DNA from 4 places in the Streptomyces sp. NPDC126499 genome. Region 1 is predicted to be linked to each of the others. Evidence: riboswitches for the same ligand, from Rfam matches in the RefSeq annotation. Region 1 holds a riboswitch; each other region holds the start of a gene.

The links. Region 1 has a riboswitch for cyclic di-AMP ahead of ABTZ91_RS11860 (M23 family metallopeptidase). Riboswitches for the same ligand answer to the same signal wherever they lie in the genome.
Region 2: linked by a shared signal. The riboswitch ahead of ABTZ91_RS21985 (transglycosylase family protein) and the one ahead of ABTZ91_RS11860 (M23 family metallopeptidase) in region 1 are both predicted to bind cyclic di-AMP.
Region 3: linked by a shared signal. The riboswitch ahead of ABTZ91_RS26180 (M23 family metallopeptidase) and the one ahead of ABTZ91_RS11860 (M23 family metallopeptidase) in region 1 are both predicted to bind cyclic di-AMP.
Region 4: linked by a shared signal. The riboswitch ahead of ABTZ91_RS02885 (C40 family peptidase) and the one ahead of ABTZ91_RS11860 (M23 family metallopeptidase) in region 1 are both predicted to bind cyclic di-AMP.

The regions. Positions count from the first base shown of each region.
Region 1 is NZ_JBEOUO010000006.1:327,961-335,154, forward strand. Features, by position in the region: gene ABTZ91_RS11840 (rhodanese-like domain-containing protein) at 1-331, shown strand, start outside; tRNA gene ABTZ91_RS11845 (tRNA-Met) at 393-466, shown strand; gene ABTZ91_RS11850 (MerR family transcriptional regulator) at 630-1,370, shown strand; gene ABTZ91_RS11855 (PP2C family protein-serine/threonine phosphatase) at 2,076-3,164, shown strand; cyclic di-AMP (ydaO/yuaA leader) riboswitch at 3,402-3,549, shown strand; gene ABTZ91_RS11860 (M23 family metallopeptidase) at 3,561-4,679, shown strand; gene ABTZ91_RS11865 (aldo/keto reductase) at 4,828-5,781, shown strand; gene ABTZ91_RS11870 (PrsW family intramembrane metalloprotease) at 5,831-7,144, opposite strand.
Region 2 is NZ_JBEOUO010000014.1:147,940-155,133, reverse strand. Features, by position in the region: gene eno (phosphopyruvate hydratase) at 1-1,287, opposite strand; gene ABTZ91_RS21985 (transglycosylase family protein) at 1,553-2,245, opposite strand; cyclic di-AMP (ydaO/yuaA leader) riboswitch at 2,249-2,454, opposite strand; gene ABTZ91_RS21980 (transglycosylase family protein) at 2,713-3,759, opposite strand; gene ABTZ91_RS21975 (cytochrome P450) at 3,879-5,129, opposite strand; gene ABTZ91_RS21970 (alpha/beta hydrolase) at 5,373-6,209, shown strand; gene ABTZ91_RS21965 (globin domain-containing protein) at 6,275-7,194, shown strand, end outside.
Region 3 is NZ_JBEOUO010000020.1:116,919-124,112, reverse strand. Features, by position in the region: gene ABTZ91_RS26185 (GntR family transcriptional regulator) at 69-752, opposite strand; gene ABTZ91_RS26180 (M23 family metallopeptidase) at 956-1,726, opposite strand; cyclic di-AMP (ydaO/yuaA leader) riboswitch at 1,739-1,904, opposite strand; gene ABTZ91_RS26175 (pitrilysin family protein) at 2,107-3,474, opposite strand; gene ABTZ91_RS26170 (pitrilysin family protein) at 3,501-4,847, opposite strand; gene ABTZ91_RS26165 (DNA topoisomerase IV subunit A) at 5,029-7,194, shown strand, end outside.
Region 4 is NZ_JBEOUO010000002.1:29,313-36,506, reverse strand. Features, by position in the region: gene ABTZ91_RS02895 (ATP-dependent Clp protease proteolytic subunit) at 1-232, shown strand, start outside; gene ABTZ91_RS02890 (hypothetical protein) at 240-545, shown strand; cyclic di-AMP (ydaO/yuaA leader) riboswitch at 860-1,059, shown strand; gene ABTZ91_RS02885 (C40 family peptidase) at 1,063-1,539, shown strand; gene ABTZ91_RS02880 (ATP-binding protein) at 1,542-1,973, opposite strand; gene ABTZ91_RS02875 (VOC family protein) at 2,226-2,702, shown strand; gene ABTZ91_RS02870 (hypothetical protein) at 2,705-2,998, shown strand; gene ABTZ91_RS02865 (transposase) at 3,083-3,292, shown strand; gene ABTZ91_RS02860 (hypothetical protein) at 3,377-4,207, opposite strand; gene ABTZ91_RS02850 (hypothetical protein) at 4,459-5,070, opposite strand; gene ABTZ91_RS02845 (8-amino-7-oxononanoate synthase) at 5,104-6,324, opposite strand; gene bioB (biotin synthase BioB) at 6,467-7,194, shown strand, end outside.

The DNA of each region.
Region 1 (7,194 bases):
CGTGGTGATCGACTCCCGCTCCACCGCGTCCTGGGACCAGGGCCACGTGCCGGGCGCCGTGCACCTGCCGACCGCGCTCATCCCCGAGCAGGCCGAGCAGCTCCTCGACAAGAACGTGCCGGTCGTCACGTACTGCTGGGGCCCCGGCTGCAACGGTGCCACGCGCGCCGCGCTCGCCCTCGCCGAGCTGGGCTTCCAGGTGAAGGAGATGCTGGGCGGCTTCGAGTACTGGGTCCGGGAAGGCTTCCCGTACGAGACCTGGGAAGGGGCCGAGCAGAAGGCCGCGGACCCGCTGACGGCACCGGTCGACGCGGACGACTGCGGCTGCTGAGCTGCCACCGGGAAACGGATTAGGGTTTCGGCCGGCCATGCCGTAAGGTCATATTCACCGACGCGGGGTGGAGCAGCTCGGTAGCTCGCTGGGCTCATAACCCAGAGGTCGCAGGTTCAAATCCTGTCCCCGCTACTCAGTAGCCGAAGGCCCGGATCGTTCTCACGATCCGGGCCTTCGTCATGTCCGGCCCCGGCCCGATGTCCCAATGTCCCGGTGTCCCGGTGTCCCGATGACCTTGACGCCCCGACTTCTGCGGCTTGACCTTTACGTAACGTCAAGTTCTAGCGTTCTCGGCATGGAGTGGTCGATCCAGGAGATCGCCAGAAAGGCCGGCACCACCAGCCGCACCCTCCGCCACTACGGCGAGCTGGGGCTGCTGGAGCCGAGCCGGATCGGCGCGAACGGTTACCGGTACTACGACCAGGCGGCACTCGTGCGGCTGCAGCGGATCCTGCTGCTGCGCGAGCTCGGGCTCTCCCTGCCCGCCATCGCCGAGGTCCTCGAAGGCCAGCGGGACACCTCGGCCGCCCTGCGCACGCATCTGGCCCTCCTCGAACAGGAGCGCGAGCGCATCGGGCGGCAGATCGAGGCCGTACGCACCACTCTCCACAAGACCGAGAGAGGAGAAGAACTGATGGCCGAGGAGATGTTCGACGGCTTCGACCACACGCGGTACGAGGCCGAGGTCACCGAGCGCTGGGGCCGCGAGGCCTACGAGCAGGGCGACCGCTGGTGGCGCTCGCTCAGCGACGCCGAGAAGAAGGCGTTCATGGACGAGCAGGCCGGCATCGCCCGCGACTTCGCGGCGGCCGCCGCGAAGGGCCTCGCGCCCGACAGCGACGAGGTGCAGGCGATCACCCGGCGGCACCACGCCTGGCTGTCGACCACGACGACGCCGACGAAGGAGTACTTCGTCGGGCTCGGGCAGATGTACGTCGACGACCCGCGCTTCACCGAGAACTACGACCGGCACGGGGAGGGCACCGCCGTGCTCGTCCGGGACGCGATGGCCGTCTACGCCGAGCGCAACCTGTAACGGTCGCCGCACCGCCCGGTCGGCGCGGAGCTGGACCGTGCGGGGTGGGGCGGCACCGTGGCCCGTGCGGGGCGGGGCGGCACGGTGCCGTGCCGGGGCGGGGCGGCACCGTGACCCGTGCGGGGCGGCGGCGGCACGGTGGCCGTGCCGGGGCGGGGCGGCGGTGGAGCCCGCGGGGTCCTGCCGGCTCACGGCGGGTGGCGGGCCGCGCCGTCGCCGGTACGCCAACCGGCCGAGGAGGAGTCGCCGAGCCGCTCGGCCTGACGGCACCCTGGGGAGGGCGCGGGTCCGTCCGCGGCCGGGCAGCGGGTCCGGGCAGGTCCAGGTGGGAGAACACAGGTGGCGCGAGCGGGGATGCGGCGCGGGCGGGGCCGTTCCGGTGCCGACCGCCCCGATCCGTCCGCCGGTCCGTCCGCCGGTCCGTCGTCCGGCGGGGGCCGTGGTGGCCGGTCCTCCGGTGCGCCCGCAGAATCGGCGGCCGGCTCGTCGGCGGGCTCGGTGGGCTCTGCCGGCTCGTCTGCGGGCTCGTCGTCCGGTGCGGGCCGCCGGGGTGCGCGCGCCGACGCCGGGCTCGGCGGGTCTTCCGGCCGGTCCTCCGGTGCGTCCGGCGGATCGTCGTCCGGTGCGGTGCGGGCCGCGTCCGCCGGTCCTTCGGCCGGCCCGTACCGGGGTGCCCGGCGCTTCCTGCGCGCGCTGCCTCCGCTGGTGATCGTCGGTGGGGTCGTCTTCGACGCGTCGACCCCGCCCCAGTACACGGCGGCGCCGATGTTCTCGGCGGCGCCGCTGATCGCGGCGCCGTTCTTCTCCACCCTGACGACGCTGCTCACGGGCATCGCCGCCGTCCTCGCCAGCCTCGGCCTGCACGTCTACAACGGGACGCTGATGGGGATCCCGTCCCTGACGGAGACCCTGACGGTCGCCACGGTCTCGGGGCTCGCGGTGCTGATCGGCCGGGTGGTGCGGCGCAGCGGCGAGCGGCTCGCCTCGGCGCGGGTGATCGCCGAGACGGCGCAGAAGGCGGTGCTGCCCGCGCCCGCGGAGCGGATCGGCGGGCTGCAGATCGCCGCGCGGTACGAGGCGGCGCAGGCGGACGCGTTCATCGGCGGTGATCTGTTCGCGGTGCAGGAGACCCCGCACGGGGTGCGGCTGGTGGTCGGCGACGTGCGGGGGAAGGGGCTGGACGCGGTGGAGGCGGTGGCCGTGGTGATCGGCGCCTTCCGTGAGGCGGCCGAGCAGGAGGCGACGCTCGAGGGCGTGGCGGCGCGCCTGGAGCGGGCGCTGGCCCGGGAGGGCACCCGGCGCGACGGCCTTGACGCGTTCGAGGGGTTCACGACGGCGGTGCTCGCGGAGATCCCGGGCGGCGACCGGGTGGTGCGGGTGGTCAACCGCGGGCACCCCGAGCCGTTGCTGCTGCTTCAGGACGGGGGTGTGGAGGTGCTGCGGCCGAGCGAGGCCGCGCTGCCGCTGGGCATGGGCGACCTGGCGGTGTGGCCGGACCGGGCCGACGAGACGCCGTATCCGCCGGGAGCGACGCTGCTCTTCTACACGGACGGCCTCTCGGAGGCGCGGGACGTGGCCGGGGTGTTCTACGACCCCCGGGAGCGCCTCGCCGGGCGGATCTTCCCGGGGCCGGAGGAACTGCTCGACGCGCTGGTGGCGGATGTGCGGCGGCACACGGGCGGGGGCACGACGGACGACATGGCGCTGCTCGCGGTGAGCCGCCCGGCGGCGGGGCAGCCGGAGCGGCGGCGGACGATGCCGGTGGTGCCACCGGAAGGCGGACCGACGCCGTGACGGATACGGGGACGGGCTCGCGTGACGGGGCGTAGTGAGGAGGTGTCGCTCCGATAACAATTGACGTAACGTCAGATCTGCCGTTTGGTCCTGACCGCCTTCTGAAGGGTGGTCAAGTCGGGCATATCCCTACTAATTCAGCTAATGATCAAGGGGAACGGCTTGGAATCGGGAGGCCGCGTCTATTAACGTTCGATAACGCAGCGCGGTCGTCCCAGCCGTCGCAAGAGACGGCACCGTGCGCACGCGCCGAATCCCGCAAGGGAACCGGGGAACCACCACTTGGGGTGAATCGGGCACCACCGCACCCGTGCGGCACCGCCCGTAGGAGACCTTCCTGCTCCGAACCCGTCAGCTAACCCGGTAGGCGAGAAGGAAGGAAAGGAGAGCGCCTCCGTGGCCTCCAACACCCCTGCTCCGCATACCCCCTTCGATTACTTCGACACCTCGGGGGCGCCGGGCGCCGCAGGCGCGGACGCGGAGGAGTGGAATCCCACCGAGGACTCCCTGAAGGACCGCGGCCGCGCCGGCGGGCGTCACCGCGTCGTCAAGCAGCGCTCCAACTTCGCCCGTTCCTCCACCGTGCTGGGCGTCGGCGTCATCGCCGCGGTCGGCGCCGGCGGTCTGGCCACCGCCCAGCAGAAGCCCCCCGTCTCCATAGCGCTGCCGGACGTCGACCTGCCCGACGCCTCCGAACTGCCGGGCGTCGGCGCGCTGATCGGCGCGGACGACAAGGGCTCGGAGGGATCCGACGGATCCGAGGGCGCCGGCGGCGCCGCGGATTCCGGCCTGACCGCGGCCGGGAACGACACCCAGCCGCTCACCGCGCTCACCTTCGCCACCGACGGCACGGGTTCCGGCGCCGAGGCATCCGGGACCCGGACCGACGCCGGCGAGGCGCTGCGCGCCCGCATCCTCCAGCAGGCCGAGCAGCAGCAGGCCGCCGCGGACGCCGCCGAGAAGGCGGCCGCGGAGGAGGCCGCGGCCGAGAAGGCGGCGGCCGAGGCCGAGGCCAAGGCGAAGGCGGCGGAGCAGGCGGCCGCCGAGGCGAAGAAGAAGGCCGAGGAGGAGGCGGCGGCCAAGGCCGAGGCCGAGCGCCTGGCCAGGCTCGCCGCGAGCTACGCGCTGCCCACCTCCTCGTACACGCTCACCTCGACCTACGGCGAGTCCGGCTCCATGTGGTCCTCCGGCTACCACACCGGCCTGGACTTCGCCGCCCCCACCGGCACCCCGGTCAAGGCCGTCCACGGCGGCACGGTCAAGTCGGCGGGCTGGTCCGGCTCCTACGGCTACCGGATCGTCCTGGAGCTCGCCGACGGTACGGAGATCTGGTACGCGCACCTGTCGTCGATGACGGTGAGCGCGGGCCAGTCGGTCGGCACCGGCGAGACCATCGGCCGCGTCGGCGCCACCGGCAACGTCACCGGCCCCCACCTCCACCTGGAGGTCCACACCCCGTCCGGCAGCGGCGTCGACCCGGCGGCCTGGCTCCGCTCCAAGGGCCTGTCCGTCTAGTTCTTCGACCAGGACGTCCCGCGGCCCACGCACCGTCGGCCGCGGGCGGCCCCGGTCGCGGACGGCCCGGGCGGCCGGTGCAGGCGGGTCGGCCGACAGAGGCCGGGCGGCCGGAATAGTCGGGTCCGGGCAGGAGGTTGATCAACCCATGACTTCTCTTCGCCAGCTGGGCACCTCCGACCTGCACGTCTTCCCGCTCGCCCTCGGCGGCAACGTCTTCGGCTGGAGCGCCGACGAGGCCCAGTCCTTCGCCGTCCTCGACGCCTACACCGCCGCCGGCGGCAACTTCGTCGACACCGCCGACGTCTACTCCGCCTGGGCCGAGGGCAACGAGGGCGGCGAGTCGGAGACCGTCATCGGCCGCTGGATGGCCTCCCGCGGCAACCGCTCCGACGTCCTCGTCGCCACCAAGGTCGGCTCCCACCCCCGCTTCAAGGGGCTGAGCGCCACGACCATCAAGGGCGCCGCCGAGGAGTCGCTGCGCCGCCTCGGCACCGACTACATCGACCTCTACTACACGCACTTCGACGACGAGTCCGTGCCCGTCGAGGAGATCGTCACCGCCCTCGACCAGCTGGTGAAGGACGGCAAGGTCCGCGCCGTCGCCGCCTCCAACATCTCCCCCGAGCGGCTGCGCGCGTCCCTCGACTTCGCCGAGGCCGAGGGCCTCGCCCGCTATGTGGCCCTCCAGCCGCACTACAACCTGGTCTCCCGCGACACCTACGAGGGCCCGCTGCTCGACACCGCCGAGCGGGCCGGCCTCGCCGCCGTGCCGTACTTCGGTCTCGCGGCCGGCTTCCTCACCGGCAAGTACCGGCCCGGGGCCGACGTCTCCAGCGTCCGCGCCGCCGGCGCCGCCAAGCACCTGGAGACCGAGCGGGGCCGGAAGGTGCTCGCGGCCCTGGACGCCGTCGCCGAGGCCCATGACGCCGAGGTCGCCAGCGTCGCCCTGGCCTGGCTCGCCTCCCGGCCCACCGTCGTGGCCCCCCTCGCCTCGGCCCGCACCGTCGAGCAGCTCCCGGCGCTCGTCGCCTCCACCGGCCTGCGGCTGACGGACGCCGAGCTCGCCACGCTGACCGAGGCGTCGGAGGCGTCGTCGTAGGCGACGGAGTCCTCGGAGGTGCCGGGGCCGTCGGAGGCCCTGAGCCTCGTCAGCTCCGGTACGGGTTGTAGCCGCCGTAGTCCAGGTACTGCGGCGGCACCCACACCCGGCCGGTCACCCGGGCCGCGTGGGTCAGCGCAGGCGAGGCCACCTGGCGGCGCTGCCACAGGTGGTGCAGCAGCTCCTGCTCGCGGGCCGTGAAGTCCGGCGCCGCCTGCCCGCGCCGGGCCCGGTGACGCAGGAACGCCAGGGTCGTCGCGAACGCCTCGTACTCGCCGACGGCCTGCGCGCCCGGCTTGCCGAAGGTGCGGGCGGCGTAACCGCGGGCGAGGGCGCGGGCCCGCATCGAGGAGAGCGCCAGCGGCTCGTCATGGGCGAGCCAGCCGGCCGACGCGTACGCCGGGAGCTCGCCGGATATCGTGCGCAGCTCCTTCTGCCGGCTCCATATCGCGAGCCAGGTGAGCAGCGCGAACACCGGCACCATGAACATCGCGTACACCAGGAGGAAGGCGAGCGGGTGGAAGGTCGCCGAGCCGTTCCACAGCGCGTGCATGCCCATGGCGAGCAGCAGCCCGCCCAGCGGCAGCAGCACCAGGCGGGTGCGGCGGGCCCTCGCGGTGACCGGGAGGAGGGCGGCGAAGCCGAAGCCGAGGCCGGTGAGCGAGGTGAACAGCGGGTGCGCGAACGGGGACATGATGATCCGGACGAAGAACGTGCCCACGGTCACCGAGCCGAGGCCGGCGGCGCCGAACTCCTGGTCCTCGCCGAAGGCGTTGCCCAGATAGAGGATGTTCTCGGTGAAGGCGAAGCCGGTGGCGGTGAACCCCGCGTAGACGAGTCCGTCGACCGGGCCCGTGAAGTCCCGGCGGCGGAAGAGGAAGAGCAGCAGGACGGCGGCGCCCTTGGCGGTCTCCTCCACGACGGGGGCGACGGCGGTCGCGCCGAGGGTGTCGGCCGAGCCGGGGTCGGCGGTGGCGCTGCTGATCCACTCCACGGCGAAGGAGTTGGCGAGGATCGCGACCAGGGTGGAGGCGAACGCGCCCCAGGCCAGCGCGAACAGCAGGTTCTTCCACGGGGCCGGCTCGACCCGGTCGAGCCAGCGGAACGCGGCCATGAGCAGCGGCACCGGCAGCACCGCGAGACCGAGACCCACGAGGAATCCCTCGGTGCCGGTCTGCTCCCGTACCAGCGCGAGGATCGCCAGCGCGCACAGCGCGAGCACGGTGACCAGCGCGACGGCCCGGACCAGCCGGCTGCGCCAGAACGCCTTGCGCGGCTTGTAGCGCCACTTGGCACGCTCCGGGACGGCCGTGAAGTCCGGCTGGTCGCTCTCGAGCGCGGGCACGGGAGCGGGCGCGCTCACGGCCCCGTGAGCGTGGGCGGGGACGTGGGCCTGGGAAGGGACGTGAGCGT
Region 2 (7,194 bases), on a different contig from region 1:
TCAGCCCTTGAAGCGCGGGAAGGCGCTGCGGCCGGCGTAGACCGCCGCGTCGTCGAGGATCTCCTCGATGCGCAGGAGCTGGTTGTACTTGGCGACGCGCTCGGAGCGGGCCGGGGCGCCGGTCTTGATCTGGCCGCAGTTGGTGGCGACGGCCAGGTCGGCGATGGTGACGTCCTCGGTCTCGCCGGAGCGGTGGGACATCATGCACTTGAAGCCGTTGCGCTGGGCGAGCTCGACGGCGTCCAGGGTCTCGGTCAGCGAGCCGATCTGGTTGACCTTGACCAGGAGGGCGTTGGCGGAGCCCTCCTCGATGCCGCGGGCGAGGCGCTCGGGATTGGTGACGAACAGGTCGTCGCCGACGAGCTGCACCTTGGTGCCGAGCTTCTCGGTGATGGCCTTCCAGCCGGCCCAGTCGTCCTCGAAGAGCGGGTCCTCGATGGAGACCAGCGGGTACGCGGAGACGAGCTCCTCGTAGTACTCGGTCATCTCGGCGGCCGAGCGGGACTTGCCCTCGAACTCGTACGAGCCGTCCTTGTAGAACTCGGAGGCGGCGACGTCGAGCGCGAGCGCGATGTCCTTGCCGGGCACGTAGCCGGCCTGCTTGATGGCCTCGAGGATGAGGTCGAGGGCCTCGCGGTTGGAGCCGAGGTTCGGGGCGAAGCCGCCCTCGTCGCCGAGGCCGGTGGACAGGCCCTTGTCCTTCAGGACCTTCTTCAGGGTGTGGTAGACCTCGGTGCCCCAGCGCAGGGCCTCGGAGAAGGACTCGGCGCCGATCGGCGCGATCATGAACTCCTGGATGTCCACGTTGGAGTCGGCGTGCGAGCCGCCGTTCAGGATGTTCATCATCGGAACGGGCAGCAGGTGCGCGTTCGGGCCGCCGAGGTAGCGGAAGAGCGGCAGGTCGGAGGCCTCGGAGGCGGCGTGCGCGACGGCGAGGGAGACGCCGAGGATGGCGTTGGCGCCGAGGGAGGACTTGTCCGGGGTGGCGTCCAGGTCGAACATCGCCTGGTCGATCAGGCGCTGCTCGGTGGCGTCGTAACCGACCAGCTCGGGGCCGATCTGCTCGATGACGGCGAGAACGGCCTTCTCCACGCCCTTGCCCTGGTAACGGTTGGGGTCACCGTCGCGGAGCTCGAGGGCCTCGAACGCACCGGTGGAGGCACCGGACGGGACGGCAGCACGGCCGGTGCTGCCGTCGTCGAGGCCGACCTCGACCTCGACCGTGGGGTTGCCTCGGGAGTCCAGGATTTCCCGGGCTACGACGACGTCGATGGACGGCACGAGCATCTCCTTCTGGGATGTGACGCTGGTTGTGACGCATGCGGCAAGGTCTCGTTCGCCTTGCGACAAGAGCCTAACCGCCCGGGGGCCTCCGGCCAGCCGGGCGCCCGCCCCCTGGGACGAAAAAGGACCCGAGGGCATGCATCCCGGGACGAAAGCCCCCTACCTACTCATCGGTAGGGCGGGAAAGGGCAGACCCCGGCCCGGAGCGCACGGGGGAAGGGCGCTCCGGGCCGGGGTGGTCACCGCGGGGAGGGGGCAGTCGCCCGGACTACTTCAGGTGGAGCTGCTGGCCCGGGTAGATGAGGTCGGCGTCCTGGACGACGTCCTTGTTCAGCTCGAAGAGCTTCTCCCAGCCGCCCTCGACGCCGTGCGCCTGGGCGATCTTGCTGAGCGTGTCGCCGGTCACGACCTTGTACTCGCCGTCGCCCTTCTTGACCTTCTTGCCGGTCGGGGTGGTGACGGTCTGCTTCGACTCGCTCTTCTTGGCCGTGCTCTTCGGCGCGGTGCGCTGCTCGCTGCGGGTGGTCGGCTGCTCGGCCTTCCGCTCCGGCCGCGGCTGCGCCTGCTCGGCGGAGCCGCCGTCGTACGAGGCGCTGGACAGGCCCACGCCGCAGCTCGGCCACGCGCCCTTGCCCTGGCCCGCGAGGACCTTCTCGGCGACGGCGATCTGCTGGGACTTGGAGGCCTGGTCGGCGGTGGGGGCGTAGGCGGTGCCGCCGTACGCGGCCCAGGTGGAGGCCGAGAACTGCAGGCCGCCGTAGTAGCCGTTGCCGGTGTTGATGGACCAGTTGCCGCCGGACTCGCACTGGGCGACGGCGTCCCACTCGGAGGCGGTGGCGGCCGAGGCCGAGGACGCGCCCATCAGCGGGGCCGCGATGGCGACACCGGCGGCACCGGCGAGCGCGACGGCGCGGGTGGCCTTGGAGGAACGACGGTGTTTGCCCTTGCCGGAAAGCAGCATGGAAATCTCCCTCACCGACGCCTGCGAGGTGAGCTGTCGGGTTCGGGCCGATGGGGCCTCCCCGGTTCCGTCGGAACCCGGGAGGAATTGCCCGGCCGCGTGACGTGCACGCGGCTTCACCCCAAGCCGGTCGTCGGCCGCCCGTCTCGGGCGGCCGGGGCCGGCGACTTACCTGGGTCCCCCGCTCCTGCCTTCGGCGCTTGCGCGACGACTGTTCCCATCGACCGGCGGCAGGATTCGGCGTTCCCGGTCGGTGGGGCCCGCGGTGGCGAGCGGTCACGACCGTAGACACAGACCCGGGGGAAGTTCAAAGACCATCAAGCCGGGAAAATCGCCCCTACTTGCACCCCGTCAGGTGGCGTTTGCGCAGGTGAGCGGCGGCGCGAGCAAAGTTTGCGGACGTGACACGCCCGTTCGACAAGAGAGACCCATGTCTCACTCGCACAGAACGGACATTAGCCCCCGAACTACTCCCCGAGCACGGTCGGTTCGGGCAGCAGTTCCAGGCTCTGACCAGGGAGGATGAGATCCGGGTCGGAGCCGACCGTCTCCTTGTTGGCGTCGTAGAGGGCGTTCCAGCCGCCGAGGAGACCGTTCTCCCGCGCAATGTCCGACAGACTGTCACCCGGCTTGACGGTGTATTCGTCCGCCTTGTCCGAATGGTCGCCGGTCACACCGCCCGTCGCCCCGTCAGCCGGTGCCGCATGGCGCCCGGATTCGGAGCCCGTGTCCGTCATGCCCGGTTCTTCTGTCGCGGCGTCACCCCGGTGCTTGCCGGTGCCGGGGGCGGTCCCGCCCGGCGAGCCGGGCGCACCCGGCGCACCCGGCGTAACGGACACGTCCGGTGTTACGGGCGTACCGGGCGTTACGGGACTGCCGGGGGTCACGGGGGTGGTGGGCGCGGTCGGGGACCCGGTCGAGGGCGCCGTCGGGGAGCCCGTCGAGGGACCCGTCGACGGGGCGGCCGGGGAGGTCGGGGAGGTCGGCGCGACGGGGGTCGTGGCCGGCGCCGAGGGCGCGGCGGTCCCGGTGCCGGTGGTGGTGTCGGCCGGCAGGCCGTCGGTGCGGTTGGACTCGGGGACGGGCCCCATGGGCTTCTTGGGGGTGACACCGGGGCCCGGGTCGACGGCGGGCACCTTGCCGTCGTTCGTGAGGCCGGCGATCGGGGCGCAGGTGGCCCACTGGGTGTCGCCGGCGGCGAGCGCCTTGTCGGCGATCGCGATCTGCTGCGCGCGGCTGGCGAGGTCCGCGCTCGGGGCGTAGGCGAGGCCGCCGTGCCGCTCCCAGCTCTCCTGGGTGAACTGCAGCCCACCGTAGAGCCCGTTGCCGAAGTTGGCGCTCCAGGCCCCGCCCGACTCGCATTCGGCGACCCGGTCCCAGGTCGCCGCGTCGGCGGCGGAGGCGGAACCGGCGGCGAGCAACGGCAGCGCCATGGCCGATCCGGTCACACCCGCGGCGACGACGAGAGCGGGAGCCTGGCGGGGTCTGCGGTGACGTCCGTTTCCGGAGCGCATACGAAAGAGCCTTTCGCGTGACTGCTGAGGTTGCGGGTGAACGTAGCGGCATTCGAACGGAAGTCACAAGCCGATGCAGCCCCGATCACGCGAAGATCACATTTCTGACGGAACGTCAGTCAGCGGGCGGTGGTGCCCTCCGGGGCGAAGGCCACCGGAAGGGTGCGAAGTCCCCGCATGATGAGCCCGCCGCGCCACCGCAGTTCCTCCGGTTCCACGCCAAGTCGCAGGTCCGGCAGGCGGGTCAGCAGGGTCGCGAGCGCCGTCTGCCCCTCCAGACGGGCCAGCGGCGCCCCCAGGCAGTAGTGGATGCCGTGCCCGTACCCGAGGTGCTGGTTGTCGCGCCGCGCGAGGTCGAGCGTGTCCGGCGCGTCGAACCGCTCCGGGTCCCGGTCCGCGGCCGCGAGCACCACGAGCACCGGGTCACCGGCAGGGATCTCCTGCCCGCCGATCGTCAGCGGCCGCGTGGCGAACCGCCAGGTCGCCAGCTCCACCGGCCCGTCGTACCGCAGCAGCTCCTCCACCCCGGTCTCCAGGAGGCCCCGCTCCCCGGCGGCGAGCGACGCCTGGAGACGCTCGCGCTGCTCCGGATGGCGCAGCAGCGCGTAGACCCCGTTCCCGATCAGGTTCACCGTCGTCTCGAACCCGGCGAAGAGAAGGATGAAGGCCATCGCTGCGGCCTCGTTCTCGGTGAGGTGCTCCCCGTGGTCCGAGGCCCTGATGAGCCCGGAGATGAGGTCGTCGGCCGGGTCGAGCCGCTTGCGGTGGATGAGCTCCGCGAGATAGCCGCGCATCTTCTTGACCGACCGCGCCACCCCACCGCGCGGCCCTCCGCCGTGCCGGATCATCATCCCGGCCCAGTCCCGGAAGTCGTCCTGGTCCTCGCGCGGCACCCCGAGCAGGTCGCAGATGGCGTAGATGGGCAGCGGGAACGCGAACTCGTGGATGAGGTCCGCGCTCCCCCGCTCCGCGAAGCCGTCGATGAGCCGGTCCGTCAGCTCCTGCACGCGCGGCGCGAACTCCGCCACCCGCCGCGGGGTGAACGCCTTCGACACGAGGCGCCGCAGCCGGGTGTGGTCCGGCGGGTCGATGTTGAGCAGATGCGTCATCAGCTCCGCCTTGCGCTCCCCCGGGATACCCGTCTTCCCCTTGGCGTGCGCCGGCTCGTCGTGGTGCGCCGGATTCTTCGACAGCCGCTGGTCGGCCAGCGCCTGCCGGGCGTCCGCGTACCGGGTCACCAGCCACGCCTCCACCCCGCTGGGGAGGGTGGCCTTGTGCACGGGCGCGTGCTCGCGCAGCCAGGCGTAGGCCGGGTACGGGTCGGTGGCGAACTCCCAGGTGAAGAGCTCGGGCGCGGGGGGCGTGCTCATGCACCGACCGTACAAGGCGTGGGGGGTGGGGCGGACGGGCAGTGGGCGGGCGGGCCTGCGGACCGACGGGCGGGCGCGGTGCCGGGAGGTGCGGGCGGGCGGCGGGCCCGATGCGGGCCCCTCGCCGGCACCGCACCGGGCGGCGGGCGGGCGGCGCACCGACGGCCGGGCGGGCGGGCGGGCGTTGTCAGTGGGCCGTACTACCGTCGGCCTCACCATGATCTTCGGGGGGAAGGGATTCTCATGACCACGGACAGCGCGGGAAGCAAGGGCACCACCGGCACCGTCGTCTCCGCCGACGGCACCACCCTCGCGTACGAGCTGCGCGGCTCCGGACCCGCCGTCGTGCTCGTCGGCGGCGCCTTCATGACGCGTGGCGACTCCGCCGACCTCGCCGCGCTGCTCGCCGAGCGCTTCACCGTCCTCACCTACGACCGCCGGGGCCGCGGCGACAGCGGCGACACCGCGCCGTACGACGTCGTCCGCGAGATAGAGGACCTCGACGCGCTCGTCGAGGGCCCGGCCGGCGGCTCGGCGATGGTCTTCGGGATGTCGTCCGGCGCCGTCCTCGCCCTGGAGGCCACGGCCCGTGGCAGCGCCGTGACCCGTCTCGCGCTGTACGAGCCGCCCTTCGTCACCGACGCCAGCCGGCCGCCGCTGCCCGCCGACTACGTGGAGCACCTGACGGAGCTGGTGGCGAAGGAGGCGTACGGGGACGCCGTCGCCTACTTCCTGACGGCGGCGGTCGGCCTGCCCGGCGAGGTCGTCGCCGGCATGCGGCAGGCCCCCTTCTGGTCCGGCATGGAGGCCGTCGCCCACACGCTGCCCTACGACGGCCGGATCATGGGCGACACCATGTCCGGCCGCCCGCTGCCGGTCGACCGCTGGGCGTCCGTCACCGTTCCCGTCCTCGTCGGCAGCGGCGACGCCGGCGCTCCGCACATGCTGACCGGCGCCCGGGAGCTCGCCGCCACGTCCGAGCGCTACACCCTGCGGGTCTTCCCCGGCCAGGAGCACGGCATCGACCCGGGGGTCCTCGCCCCGGCCCTGATCGACTTCTTCGGCGGCGCGGTGTCCTGACGAACTACCGCCGTCCGGGCGTGCGGTGACACTCCGTGGCTTAGATTCACGGCGTGGATGCCCAGTTGCTCAGAAGCACGTTCGCGGTCGTCGAGAGACGGGCGGAGCACGCCGTCACCTTCTTCTACTCCCATCTCTTCTGGCACAACCCGGGCGTCCGCGAGCTCTTCCCCGAGGACATGGCCCCGCAGCGCGACCGGCTGTTCGCCGCGCTCACGCACGTGGTGACCCGCCTGGAGGACCCGGGGCTCGCCGGGTATCTGGGGCAGCTGGGGCGCGACCACCGCAGGTTCCTGGCCACGCCGGCGCTCTACAGCGCGGTCGGCACCAGCCTGCTGGCCGCGTTCGCGCACACGGCCGGGGCCGCCTGGACGGTCGAGGCGGAGAAGGCGTGGACCGAGGCGTACGGGCTGGTCGCCGACCTCATGAAGGCGGGCGCCCAGGAGTCGGCGCGGGCGGGGCAGCCCGCCTGGTGGGACGCCGACGTCGTACGCCACGAACGGTACGGCGACGACCTCACCCTGCTCACCCTGCGGCCCCGGCAGCCCTACCCGTATCTGCCCGGCCAGTACGCGAGCGTCAGCACGCTCCACGTCCCCCGGGTCTGGCGCACCTACTCCCTCGCCAACGCGCCGCGCCCCGACGGCACCGTCGACCTGCACGTCAGCCGGGTCGCCGGCGGGCTGATGAGCACCGCGCTGACCTCCACCCTCCGGGTGGGCGAGACCCTGCGGCTGAGCAGCCCGGGGGGCGCGCTGACCGCCCGTACCCCGCCCGGCAAACCGCGCACCTACATCGCGGCGGGCACCGGCTGGGCACCGGTGCGCGCGCTCCTCGAAGAGGCTGCGGCGGACGAGCCGGAGCTGGAGGGGCGGCTCTTCCTCGTGGCCCGCGCGAAGGAGTACCTGTACGGGCGGGCCGACGCCGAGCGGCTGAGCGCGCTCATACCCGGGCTGCACGTCACCTGCATCACCGCCGCGCCCTG
Region 3 (7,194 bases), on a different contig from region 1:
AAAGAACAGCTGCGGGCAGCACGAAATAGACCCGGGAATTCCTTCCCTCTTTGTATACGGCCTCCGTGTTAATTCCGCCGGCCCGCGATGTTGACGACATGTTGCGAAACCCTCACGCGTGACCGCTCGGGCCGTTTCAGCCGGTGCTGCGGCAGGGCGTGCTCCACGTGCAGGGCGGTCAGCGCCCGGGCCCGTTCGGCGTCCCCGCGTGCCACGGCGTCGACGATCGCCCCGTGCTCGGCCCAGGACTCCACGGGCCGGACGGCCGGCTCGACCGCGTACATCCAGGCGATCTTGTGTCGCAGCTGGGTGAGCAGCGCCGTGAGCGGCGGGCTGCCGGAGGCCTGCGCCAGGGTCTCGTGGAACCAGCCGCCCAGCGAGGCCAGGTCCTCGCCCCGGCCGCCCCTGGCGCGCTCCTGCCCCAGTCGGACCAGGCCGCGCAGCACCTTCAGGTGGGCGTCGGTGCGCCGCTGCGCGGCCCGGGCGGCGCCCAGCGGTTCGAGCAGGGACCGCATCTCCAGCAGGTCGGCCGCCTCCCGCTCGGTGGGCTCGGCGACATGGGCGCCGGCATGGCGGCGCGTGACCACGAAGCCCTCGGACTCCAGGGTGCGCAGCGCCTCGCGGACCGGGACCCGGGAGACCCCGTAGCGGCGGGCGAGCTGTTCCTCCGTGAGCCGGGCGCCCCGCTCGAACACTCCGGCGACGATGTCGTCCCGGATCGCCGTGCATACCGAGTGCGCGGGAATGCGCATGTCCGACCTCCCGTTGATCCGCGCGAAACCCCATCGAGCGGCTCTTGTTCCGGCGACTCTATTGCAGGACGCCGGAATTTCCGATGCCGCCCGGCAATTCGGGAACGAAAAAGGCCCCGGCTCGCAGGAGCCGGGGCCTTTTCTGTCGCGTCGGCCGCGTCGGGCGCACCCGTTCGCGCCGGTCGTATCGGCGGGTCCGTCGGTCAGACGTTGACGCCGCGGGCGCGGAGGTAGGAGATCGGGTTGATGTCCGAGCCGTACTCGGCGCTGGTGCGCGCCTCGAAGTGGAGGTGCGGGCCGGTGGAGTTGCCGGAGTTGCCGGAGACACCGATCTGCTCGCCGGGGGTGACCTTCTGGCCGACGTACACGTTGATCGCCGAGAGGTGGCCGTACTGGGTGTACGTGCCGTCGTGCATCCGGATGACGATGTTGTTGCCGTACGCGCCGCCCCAGCCGGCCTCGACGACGGTGCCGGAGCCGACGGAGACGACCTTGCTGCCGTAGGAGGCGTGGAAGTCGATGCCGGAGTGGCTGCCGGAGGACCAGAGCGAGCCGCCGGTCTTGTAGCCGGTGGACACGTACGTGCCGGCGACGGGGAGCTGGAAGGAGTTCAGGCGCTTGCGCTCGGCCTCGCGGGCGGCGCGCTCCTTGGCCGCGCGGGCCTCCTTGGCGCGGGCCTCGGCCTTGCGCTTCGCCTCGGCGGCGGCCTTGGCCCGGGCGGCGGCCTCGTAGGCCTCCTCCTCCTGGGCGGCGGCCTGGGCGTCGACCCGCTCGGCGAGGGACTCCTCGGTGATCACCTGGGTGAGACCGGTGTCCTCGGGAGAGGGTTCCTCCGTGTCGGCGGCGAACGCCGGGGAGGCGAGGGTGCCGATGACGCCGGTGGTGGCGAGCGTCGCCACGCCGGCGATGCCGGCGCCGCGGCGCGCCAGTCGGCTCGGACCACGATGCTTCCCGGTGGCACGGGTGAACGCCATGTAGTGGCTGATCCTTTCCTTCCCTCTCGCCTACCGGGTTAGCTGACGGGTTCGGAGCAGGAAGGTCTCCTACGGGCCCCTCCGCGCGGAGCGAAGGCGTCCGATTCACCCCAGGGACTGCGTGCGGGTCCCCGGCTCCCCAGGCTCGCGCCTTGCGGGGACTCGGCGATGACTGTCCGTTGCCGCGGATGCGGCGTGGTGCGACGGCCGGACAGCCGGGTCGACGCTAGGCGGATCTTCATCCGATCGGCAAACAGACGCGGTCATTTGTAAGACATGCCACAGGGCATTCAGACATGATCAACGACAATACGGACATACGAGAGGACCCCGGCGAAGCAGGTCGCCGGGGTCCTCCGCCGTGCGTGACGGCGGCTCAATCAGCCGGTGACGACGCTCACTTCGCCGATGCCGAGCGCCCGCACCGGCTCCGCGATCTTCGACGCGTCACCGACGAGCACGGTCACGAGCCGGTCCACCGGGAAGGCGTTGACCACGGCCGCGGTCGCCTCCACCGTGCCCGTCTCGGCCAGTCGCGCGTACAACTGCGCCTGGTAGTCGTCCGGGAGGTGCTGCTCGACCTGGTCGGCGAGGGTGCCCGCCACGGAGGCGGCCGTCTCGTACTTGAGCGGGGCGACCCCCACCAGGTTCTGCACGGCGACGTCCCGCTCGGCGTCGGTCAGTCCCTCGGCGGCGAGGGTGCGCAGCACCTTCCACAGGTCGTCAAGGGCCGGACCGGTGTTGGGGGTGTCGACGGAGCCGCTGATGGCGAGCATGGAGGCGCCGTTGCCCTTGCCGTCGGAGCGCAGCACCTGGCCGAAGGCCCGCACGCCGTACGTGTATCCCTTCTCCTCGCGCAGCACGCGGTCCAGCCGGGAGGTGAGGGTGCCGCCGAGGCAGTACGTGCCGAGCACCTGGGCCGGCCAGACGCGGTCGTGGCGGTCGGCGCCGACGCGGCCGATGAGCAGCTGCGTCTGGACGGCGCCGGGGCGGTCCACGATGACGACCCGGCCGGTGTCGTCGGCCGTGATCGGCGGCATGGGGCGGGGCGCGGCCGGCGCGCCCGTCCAGGCGCCGAGGGTGTCGTCGAGGACCTTGTCCAGGTCGACGCCGGTGAGGTCGCCGACGACCACGGCGGTGGCCGCGGTCGGCCGCACGTGCGCGTCGAAGAAGGCGCGGACGGCGGCGGCGTCGATCGCGCCGACGGTCTCCTCGGTGCCCTGGCGCGGCCGGGACATCCGGGACGAGGCCGGGAACAGCTCCTTGGAGAGCTGCTTGGCGGCGCGGCGGGCGGGGTTGGCCGTCTCGTGGGGGATCTCGTCGAGCCGGTTGCGCACCAGGCGCTCGATCTCGCTCTCGGCGAAGGCCGGGGCGATCAGGGCCTCGGAGAGCAGGCCGAGCGCCTTGGGCAGCCGGGAGACCGGGACCTCCAGGGAGACCCGTACACCGGGGTGGTCCGCGTGCGCGTCGAGGGTGGCGCCGCAGCGCTCGAGCTCGGCGGCGAACTCCTCGGCGCTGTGCTGGTCGGTGCCCTCGGACAGGGCCCGCGCCATGATGGTGGCGACGCCGTCGAGGCCCTCGGGCTCGGCGTCGAGCGGGGCGTCGAGGACGATCTCGACGGCCACCACCTGCTGTCCGGGGCGGTGGCAGCGCAGCACGGTCAGGCCGTTGTCGAGCGCGCCGCGCTCCGGGGCGGGGAACGCCCAGGGCTTGGCCTCGCCCGGCCGGGGCTGCGGGTGGAAGGTCATGCTCGTCAAAGACGCGGCAGCGTCGGTCACTGGTCCGCTCCCTCTTCCTCGTCGCTGTCGCTCTGTTCGCCGGTCACCGGCTCGTAGACCAGGACGGCTCGGTTGTCCGGGCGCAGCCGGGCCGCGGCGACCTCGCGCACCTCGTCGGCGGTGACGTCGAGGACCCGGTTCACGGCGGTCAGGGCGAGCTGCGGGTCGCCGAACAGCACCGCGTACCGGCACAGTTCGTCGGCGCGGCCCGCGACCGTGCCGAGCCGGTCCAGCCACTCGCGCTCCAGCTGGGCCTGGGCGCGCTCCATCTCCTCGGGCGTCGGTCCGTCGGCGGCGAAGCGGGCGAGCTCCTCGTCGACGGCGGCCTCGATCCGCGGCACCTCGACGCCACCGGAGGTCTTGACGTCCAGCCAGCCCAGCGAGGGCGCTCCGGCCAGGCGCAGCAGGCCGAAGCCGGCGGCGACGGCCGTGCGGTCGCGGCGGACCAGGCGGTTGTGGAGGCGGGAGGACTCACCGCCGCCGAGGATGGTCAGGGCGAGGTCGGCCGCGTCGCACGCGCGGGTGCCGTCGTGCGGGAGCCGGTAGGCGGCCATCAGCGCGCGGGCCGGGACCTCCTCCTCGACGACCTCGCGCAGCTGCCCGCCGATGACGTCGGGCAGCGAGCCGTCGCGCGGCTCGGGCTTGCCGTCGTGGGCCGGGATGGAGCCGAAGTACTTCTCGACCCAGGCGAGGGTCTGCTGCGGATCGATGTCGCCGACGACCGACAGCACCGCGTTGTTCGGCGCGTAGTAGGTACGGAAGAAGTTCCGGGCGTCTTCCAGGGTGGCGGCGTCCAGGTCGGCCATCGAGCCGATCGGCGTGTGGTGGTACGGGTGGCCCTCGGGGTACGCGAGGGCGGTCAGCCGCTCGAAGGCGGTGCCGTACGGCACGTTGTCGTAGCGCTGGCGGCGCTCGTTCTTGACGACGTCCCGCTGGTTCTCCATGGACTCGTCGTCCAGGGCCGCGAGCAGCGAGCCCATGCGGTCGGCCTCCAGCCAGAGCGCCAGCTCCAGCTGGTGCGCGGGCATGGTCTCGAAGTAGTTGGTGCGCTCGAAGCTCGTCGTGCCGTTGAGCGAGCCCCCGGCGCCCTGGACCAGCTCGAAGTGGCCGTTGCCGTGGACCTGCTTCGACCCCTGGAACATCAGGTGCTCGAAGAGGTGGGCGAGGCCGGTGCGGCCCTTCACCTCGTGGCGCGAGCCGACGTCGTACCAGAGGCAGACCGCGGCGACCGGGGTCAGGTGGTCCTCGGAGAGCACCACGCGCAGGCCGTTGGACAGCCGGTGCTCGGTCGCTGTCAGGCCGCCGGAGCCGGCTTCGGCCGTGGCCGTGTGACCCATGGGCATGTACGTCCCTTCGATCGCGATGTGGAAAAGTCCTGCCACTGTATGCAAGCGCGCCGACACCTGGCGAAGTTCCCGCCCGTCTCGGATGTCCCTCTTCCGGGTCGCGGTCGGCGTTGTCGGTGGCACGGTCCACAATGGTCCGCGTCAGATCAACCATGTTGGTGAAGGAGCCGCAGCCGCGATGGCCCGCCGCAGCACGAAGACACCGCCGCCGGACGACGCGTTCGAGGAGCGAATCCTCGACATCGACGTCGTTGACGAGATGCAGGGCTCCTTCCTCGAGTACGCGTACTCGGTGATCTACTCCCGCGCGCTGCCCGACGCCCGCGACGGCATGAAGCCGGTGCAGCGGCGCATCGTCTACCAGATGAACGAGATGGGGCTGCGGCCCGACCGCGGCTTCGTGAAGTGCGCCCGGGTCGTCGGCGAGGTGATGGGCAAGCTGCACCCGCACGGCGACGCGTCGATCTACGACGCGATGGTCCGCATGGCACAGCCCTTCTCCATGCGGCTGCCGCTCGTCGACGGCCACGGCAACTTCGGCTCCCTCGGCAACGACGACCCGCCGGCCGCCATGCGGTACACGGAGTCGCGGATGGCGCCGGCCGCGCTGCTGATGACGGAGTCCATCGACGAGGACACCGTCGACTTCGCGCCGAACTACGACGGCCAGGAGCGGGAGCCGGTCGCGCTCCCCGCCGCGTATCCGAACCTGCTCGTCAACGGCGCCTCGGGCATCGCGGTCGGCATGGCGACCAACATGCCCCCGCACAACCTGGGCGAGGTCGTCGCGGCCGCCCGCCACCTGATCCGGCACCCGAACGCGGACCTGGAGGCGCTGATGCGCTTCGTGCCGGGTCCCGACCTGCCCACGGGCGGCCGGATCGTCGGCCTGTCCGGCATCAAGGACGCGTACGAGACGGGCCGCGGCACCTTCAAGATCCGCGCGACGGCCACCGTGGAGAACGTGACGGCGCGCCGCAAGGGCATCGTCGTGACCGAACTGCCCTTCACGGTCGGCCCCGAGAAGGTCATCGCCAAGATCAAGGACCTGGTGGGCTCCAAGAAGCTCCAGGGCATCGCCGACGTCAAGGACCTCACCGACCGCAACCACGGCCTGCGCCTGGTCATCGAGGTGAAGAACGGCTTCGTGCCGGAGGCGGTCCTCGAGCAGCTCTACAAGCTGACGCCGATGGAGGAGTCCTTCGGCATCAACAACGTGGCGCTGGTCGACGGCCAGCCGCTCACGCTCGGCCTCAAGGAGCTCCTGGAGGTCTATCTCGACCACCGCTTCGACGTCGTCCGTCGGCGCTCCGAGTTCCGGCGGACCAAGAAGCGCGACCGGCTCCACCTGGTGGAGGGCCTGCTCGTCGCGCTCCTCGACATCGACGAGGTCATCCGGCTGATCCGGGAGAGCGAGAACTCGGCGGAGGCCAAGGAGCGCCTGATGGAGCGCTTCTCGCTGAGCGAGATCCAGACGCAGTACATCCTGGACACCCCGCTGCGCCGGCTCACCAAGTTCGACCGGATCGAGCTGGAGAGCGAGCGCGACCGCCTCAACGGCGAGATCGACGAGCTGACGAAGATCCTGGAGTCCGACGCGGAGCTGCGCAAGCTGGTCTCGGCGGAGCTGGCGGCGGTCGCGAAGAAGTTCGCCACCGAACGGCGCACGGTGCTCCTGGAGTCGGCGGGCGCGCCGGTGACGGCGGTCTCCCTGGAGGTCGCGGACGACCCGTGCCGGGTGCTGCTGTCGTCGACCGGTCTGCTGGCCCGTACGGTCACCGAGCAGCTTCCGGCCGTGCAGGACGGCAAGCGTGCCAAGCACGACGTGATCGTCTCCGCGGTCCCGGCGACCCAGCGTGGTGACGTCGGCGTGGTGACCTCGGCGGCCCGGCTGCTGCGGATCGCGGTCATCGACCTGCCGCAGCTGCCCGACACGGCGAACGCGCCGACGCTGGCGGGCGGCGCGCCGCTGGCGGAGTTCGTCTCCCTGGAGGCGGACGAGACGGTGGTCTGCCTGACCACGCTGGAGGAGGCCTCGCCCGGCCTGGCGCTCGGCACGCTGCAGGGCGTGGTGAAGCGCGTGGTGCCGGACTATCCGGCGAACAAGGAAGAGCTGGAGGTCATCACCCTCAAGGAGGGCGACCGGATCGTCGGCGCGACCGAGCTGCGCACGGGCGAGGAGGACCTGGTCTTCATCACCTCCGACGCCCAGCTGCTGCGGTATCCGGCCTCCCAGGTGCGGCCGCAGGGCCGTCCCGCCGGCGGCATGGCCGGCATCAAGCTGTCGGCGGGCGCCGAGGTGATCTCCTTCACCGCGGTGGACCCGGCGGCGGACGCGGTCGTG
Region 4 (7,194 bases), on a different contig from region 1:
CGAGCCGTTGCGGGGACAGCCCAGCGATCTCGACATCCAGGCACGGGAATTGCTGCGGCAGCGCGCCCTGGTCGCCGGACTGCTCGCGGAGCACACCGGCAAGGACCACGAGCGCGTCGACGCCGACATCGACCGGACCACCGTGCTCGACGCGGCGGGCGCGGTGGCGTACGGCCTGGTGGACCACGTCGTCGAGAGCCGCCGCGGGACCGCCGGCGCCGGGAAGGAGTGAGGCCGACGTGCTTCCGGAGCTGCCGCCGCTGCCCGCGCTGACCCGCGCCGAGGGCGAGTTCGTCGACGCGTACCTCGAAGTCGTCGACCTGCTGGGCCGGATCAATCCATCCAGGACCTCGCATACCTATGGGGCGCTCCGCGCGGCGCAGGCGCTGGTCGGCCGTGCGACGGCGCTGCGTGACGCGCTGACGCTCATGCACATGCGGGGTGAGAGCGAGGTGCACGCCGACACGCTGGCGCGGGCGCTGCGGACGCTCGACGGCGAGCGGCGTTCCGGGCGCGTCACCGTCCCCGGGGACCAGGTGAGTTGACATCGGGGCGTGTCGTGTCGAGGTCCACTCGGGGCACGCGGACCGCAGAATCCCTCCCTCGTTCGGCGTAGTCGATGTATCGACATAAAACTCAGGTGAGTTGCGCAACGGGTGTACGCATCTGGCGGAATCGGGCGTTCCACCCCTGGTGAAGGGCCCGTCGGCCAAACATCGAGGGTCCCGAATCCCGACTGTCCACCCGTATGGATCAGTCGTGAGGAGCCTCACAAATCGCCGTTTCAGCTCGGATTCGGGCCAGTGTGTGAGTCAAGATCCCTGTCGACGACAAGCCCCCGCCACCCGAGGCGGGGCGGTCCGGGCGGACGCCGAGTCCTGCCGCCGTCCCGGACGTCTGGTCGACAGGAGTGGATCGGCAGGAGTGGAGGACCCGAGCAACACGGGACGTCTCGCGCAGTGGGGGACGTTCCTCGGGGTGAAGCCGCAGCCGCGGCCGGGCATCTTCGCCTGCCCGAACCCGACAGGTCATCCTTCACAGGCGGCTGACGAAGGGTTGCGCATGACTGCGCAGATTCATGTCCCGTCCCTGCTGTCCCGGGCCGGAGCCGTCTCGGCTCTCACCCTCGCCGCCGTCGGCGGCACGCTGCTCGCCCCAGGAGCGGCACCCGAGGCCCAGGCCGCCACCTCGTACGCCGGCAAGGCGTTGAACGTCGCGGCCTCGAAGAAGGGATCGCCCTACAAGTACGGTGCGGCCGGCCCCACCCGTTTCGACTGCTCGGGCCTCACGCTCTACTCGTACAAGAAGGCGGGCAAGACGCTGCCCCGCACCGCGCAGCAGCAGTACAACAAGACCCGGCACATCTCCGCGTCGAGCCGGCAGAAGGGGGACCTCGTCTTCTTCCATTCCGGTGGAAGGGTGTACCACGTCGGCATCTACGCGGGGAACAACAAGATCTGGCACTCGCCGAAGCAGGGCTCGTGGGTGAAGCTCGACCGGATCTGGACGTCGAAGGTCCTCTACGGCCGGGTCCGCTGACGTCAGCCGGGAACCGCCGCCGGCCAGGGCAGGTCGATCCAGACGGTCTTCCCGCCCTCGGCCGTCGGCGTCACCGACAGCCGGCCGCCCGCCTCGGCGGCCAGGTAACGGATGATGACCATGCCCCGGCCGTTGTCCTGCTGGACCGCCGCCGGGAGGCGCTGGGGCCACCGCGGATGGCTGTCGGTGACCCCGATGCGCAGCAGCTCGTCCCGCTCCAGACGGACGTCGACCGTGAAGGTGGGCGACTGCCCGAAGGTGTGCTGCACGGCGTTGGTCGCCAGCTCCGAGACGACCAGCCGGACCGTGTCCGCGATGTCGGTGCCGTCGCCGAGACCCCAGGAGGAGAGGACCTCGGCGACGTACCGCCGGGCGGCAGCGACCGAGGCGGGATCGCTCGGCAGCGTGACGGTTGCTTCCTGATGGTCTGCCATGGCGACGCTGTCCCTTTCCCACCGGGCCCCGCCCGGCTCGCTCTTCGCGTCAGAGTGCCACCGATCGTGCCGCCCCGGGGGGCGATCCACCGCGATATACGGATATCTGTCGCCCGAAGCAGTGAACCGTCCGACGGGCGAGCGGATCGGCGGCGGACCGGTGGCGGACCGGGCGGGCGTGCAGGCCGGGCGGATCGGGCGCGGGGCCGACCGGCCACGCCTGTACGGACGTTGAGCGGGCACACGAACCGTATGACCGTTCCCAAGACGACCGTCCTCGTCCTCGACAGCAGCGATCCCGAACCCCTCGCCCGCTTCTACGCCACCCTGCTCGGCGCCACCGTCGAACCGGCCGACGGCGACCCCGACCTGCTCCTGCTCCAGTCCCCCACCGGTCCCGCCCTCGGCATCCGCCGCGACCCCGGCCAGGCACCGCCGAGCTGGCCGCGCCCGGAGGACTCCCAGCAGGCCCACCTGCGGATCCTCGTCGCCCCCGACGCACTCGACGAGGCCGAGCGGGAAGCGATCTCCCTGGGCGCCCGCCCGGTCGCCGCCGAACGCAACGGCGCCCGCCTCGACCGGCGCACCGACGTGCGTCGCTACACGGACCCGGCCGGCCACGCCTTCGTCCTGGCCCCCGCACAGGCACCGAACGGCGCGTTTCACCCTGATCCGGCGGGGCAGCCGCGTACAAACCCGTCCCCCTCGACCACCACGCCAGGAGGGTGATCATGAGCCACCACGAGCGCCGACGCACACTGCCCGCCGACCGGCCGCCCCGGACCACACCGTCCCAGGCCGTCGGCGAGAGCGGCGACGCCGAGGCCCGCCGGGAGGCGGAGGAGGCCGTACGGGGCAGCCTCGGCGACGCCGCGCCCGACGACCACGGCATGGACGCCAAGCGCCAGTCCCCGGGCCTCGGCCGCGAGGAACAGCGCCATCCGCACGGGCGCCGGGGCACGGCCGGAGAGGGCCGCGACCGCTCCGAGGAAGGACGGGGCCCGGGAGCGGGAAGCGACAGCTGACGACCGGACCCCGCCGGGAGCCGCCCCGTCCCTAGAGCGTGTCTCCAAATGATTTTTGGGGTCACGGTGTCGTGATACGTCGCCATGAACTGTCTGGCCGAGTGGCGTTTCGCCCGGCCGTTGCTGCCCGTGTCGTTGCGGGGACGGAAGCGGCCGGACGACCACCGGGCCCTGAAGGGGATGGTGGGGAAGTTCCGGACCGGGACGCCCTGGCGGAACCTGCCTACGCTCCGTGCGCGACGCTGCACACGCGTTTTCGCAGGTGGGCGGCGGACACTCTCGCGTCCCTCCTGATGCGGGCGTGACATTTGACGACAAAACCTCGGTGGCCTGGGTGTGCGCTGCTGTTGGCCCCCAGGCATGCTCTTCGGCGCTGGCTCAGGTGCCGGTCGCCCGAGCCGAACGGGGTCGAGCCCGCAGTGCGGGGAGGCGTGTACAGTCCTCCGCTCCGGCGAGGCTCTCGCCCAGGGTCAGGAGCGAGAGGAGCAGCACCGGCCGGCCGGCTGTGGCAGCGGCCTCCAGTTTGTGATGACCGTCGAGGAGGAAGTGGGTCAGGCCCCAGTGGACAGACGGGTCCTCTCCCAAGCCCAGGGCGGGCTGGCACACGTCCAGCGTGGAGATCGCCACCGCCGTGGGCACCGTTCCCTGCTCCATGAGGGCGACGTACTCCTCGACACGCTCCCTCTCGTTCCACGTCGGGGGCACCATGGGCACGACGAACTCATAGAGGTGCGCGTCCGCGTCGACAACGGTCTCAAAGGTTCGGTAGTACGGGGTGTGCGGGTACTCGGGGAGGCCCCAGAACTGATCGACCCCCCACATCGTGACCTGTTCGCCGCTGAAGTAGTCACCTTCCTTCCCCGGGATGATCAGCCGGGGTTCCACGCTCAGGAGCAGCGGAAGGTACTCGCCCTCCGGCAGCAACGCACCGAACGCATCGATCACACCACGGTCGTCCGGATCGTCCAGTGCACCGGTGAGCCGATCCTGCATGCTCTCCAGGGAAACCTTCTCTCTCGCGGTTTCTAGTCGGCGAAACAGGAGCGGGCACGTTCCACAGTAGAAACTGAGCTCGAAGGCAGGCTCGTCGTCGACCATGAGCAAGCGGCGCCGCGGCCCGCCGCCGAGCTCCTGCAGTTCCGCACCGAAGTGCAACCGAGCCTCGGAAGAAGGGACGCCGAGACTGCGAGGGTCGCCCGTTTTGATCATCACGGACCGACCGTACGGGACGCCGTGGACCGGCTCCACCGGATACTGAGCGGGTATCTGGCCCGACGGGGCAACTACCGTGCTAAGAGGTCATCTCATGTGGATAGCCGCCGATAGGGTGTGGGCTCCTGGGGGGGGGGGGGATTGTTGAGCGGTTGGTGCCGGATGAGTTGTGGGACCTGTTCCAGCGAGTGGTGCCGGAGGCTCCATCGCGACCCCAGGGCAGTGGCCGGCGTCGGTCCGGACACGCTCTAGGAGACGAAGCCGATGACCCCGAAGCCGGGCCGCGCCGCGGCGTGGCGGAGCCAGCCGGTCACGTCCATGATCGCTTCGACCACCTCGGGGTCGAGCGGCGGGGCGTGACCGTCCCGCTTGGTCTGCTCGAACTGCTCGAGGGCCGCCAGGCACTGCTCGTGCGTCCACTCGCCGCAGTTCGGCAGGTCGTAGGTGGGTATCGGCTCCGGCATGTCGTCGCCGTAGCCGAAGTCGGCCACCGCCACCGCCGTGATGCGCAGGGCCTTCAGACCCTCGTCGACCGTCTCCAGCCAGTCGCCCCGGAACGGGGAGAAGCAGGAGTTGTCCAGGAAGGACCCGGTCAGCGAGCACAGCCGCTTGTAGGCGTAGCCGTACTGGAAGGAGTACTGCTTCTTCCCGTCGAAGGGGCCGCCGGCGATCACGGCGCGCAGCGCCTCGGAGGCGGTGGGGGCGCCGTCGGCGATCTCGGAGGAGAACCAGTCGTCGTCGCGCGCCAGGTCGTCGGCGAAGCGGCCGTGGATGATCTGGAGCAGCTGCTCGTCGCGCGAGCCCACGAGGGCGTGCGTGGCCTTGATGTCGAGCAGGTACGGGCTCAGCGAAAGACTCATGTGATCACCGTAGGCACCGGCACTGACAATCGGTCAGGACAGCCGGGGCGCGGTCCGCAGGATGGTCTCGACGGCCCGTTCGATCTGCGCGTCGTCGAGGTCCGCGCGGGCGGTCAGCCGGAGGCGGGAGACGCCGTCGGGCACCGACGGTGGCCGGAAACAGCCCACCGCGAGCCCGAGTTCGCGGCAGTCGGCCGCCCAGCGCAGCGCCTCGTCGGGGCCCGGGGCCCGGACCGAGACCACGGCCGCGTCGGGGCGGGCGGCGGTGAGTCCGGCCTCGGTGAGCAGCCGGTGGAGGGTGGTGGCGACCGTACGGGCGCGGGCGGCGAGGCCCGGTTCGGCCTCGATCAGGCGCAGGCTCGCGAGCGCGCCGGCCGTGGCGGCGGGCGCGAGACCGGTGTCGAAGATGAAGGTACGGGCCGCGTTGACCAGGTGCTCGATCACCCGGGCGGGCCCGAGCACCGCGCCGCCCTGACTGCCCAGCGACTTGGAGAGGGTGAGGGTCGCGACGACGTCCGGGTCGCCCGCGAGGCCCGCCTCGTGGAGGGCGCCGCGCCCGCCGTCCCCGAGGACGCCGAAGCCGTGGGCGTCGTCGACGACCAGGCCCGCGCCGTGTGTCCGGCACGCCCGCGCCAGGGCGGCGAGCGGGGCCTTGTCGCCGTCCACGGAGAAGACGGAGTCGCTGACCACCAGGGCGCGGCGGTCCGGATGGGCGCCGAGGGTCTTCGCCACGGCCTCCGGGTCGGTGTGCGGGACCACGGCCGTCTCGGCCCGCGCGAGCCGGCAGCCGTCGACGATGGAGGCGTGGTTGCCCGCGTCGGACACGATCAGCCCGTCGCGGGCGGACAGGGCGGTGAGCGCGGCCAGGTTCGCGGTGTAGCCGGAGGAGAAGACGAGGGCCGCCTCGAATCCGCAGAAATCGGCCAGTTCGCGTTCGAGGCGGGCGTGCAGCCGGGTCGATCCGGTGACCAGCCGCGATCCGGTGGAGCCCGCGCCCCAGCGGCGGGCCGCCTCGGCCGCCGCCTCGGTGACCTCCGGGCGGCGGGTGAGGCCGAGGTAGTCGTTGCTCGCGAGGTCCAGGAGCTCGGACTCGGCCGGCCGGGGCCGCAGCGTCCGTACCAGGCCCGCCGCCGCGCGCTGCCGAGCGGCGGCCTCGGTCCAGTCGAACGCGGTGCGGCGGGGGTCCGTGGCCTCCGCGATGACCGGTCCGGCGACCGGTCCGGCGTCCAGCGGGTCCTCGGCGTACGGCGGCATGGCAGGTCCTTTTGTAGGCAGCGCACAGACCCTAGCCGTCCGCGGCCGACGACAGGGTGTGGTCATACACACACTTCAAAGCGGTCTGTTTGTCCTTCTCTTCCTTGGCCCCGGGGTCTGCCGTAGGTAAGGATCAGCCCTTATGGACCTGCTGAACACGCTGGTGGAGAAGGGGCTGCGGCGCGAGCTGCCGACCCGTGAAGAAGCGCTCGCCGTGCTGGCGACATCCGACGACGACCTGCTCGATGTGGTGGCCGCGGCCGGCAAGGTGCGGCGCCAGTGGTTCGGGCGCCGGGTGAAGCTCAACTATCTCGTCAACCTGAAGTCGGGGCTGTGCCCCGAGGACTGCTCGTACTGTTCCCAGCGGCTCGGCTCGACCGCCGGGATCCTGAAGTACACCTGGCTGAAGCCCGACGAGGCGTCGGCCGCGGCGGCGGCCGGTGTCGCGGGCGGCGCCAAGCGGGTGTGCCTGGTGGCCAGCGGCCGTGGCCCGACGGACCGCGACGTGGAGCGGGTCGGCAAGACCATCGCGGCCATCAAGGAGCAGAACGAGGGCGTGGAGGTCTGCGCCTGCCTCGGTCTGCTGTCCGACGGGCAGGCGGAGCGGCTGAAGGAAGCCGGCGCCGACGCGTACAACCACAACCTGAACACGTCCGAGGGGACGTACGGGGAGATCACCACCACCCACACCTACGCGGACCGCGTGGACACCGTGGAGAAGGCCCACGCGGCCGGGCTCTCGGCCTGTTCGGGTCTCATCGCGGGCATGGGCGAGAGCGACGAGGACCTGGTCGACGTGGTGTTCGCGCTGCGCGAGCTGGACTCGGACTCGGTGCCGGTCAACTTCCTCATCCCCTTCGAGGGCACGCC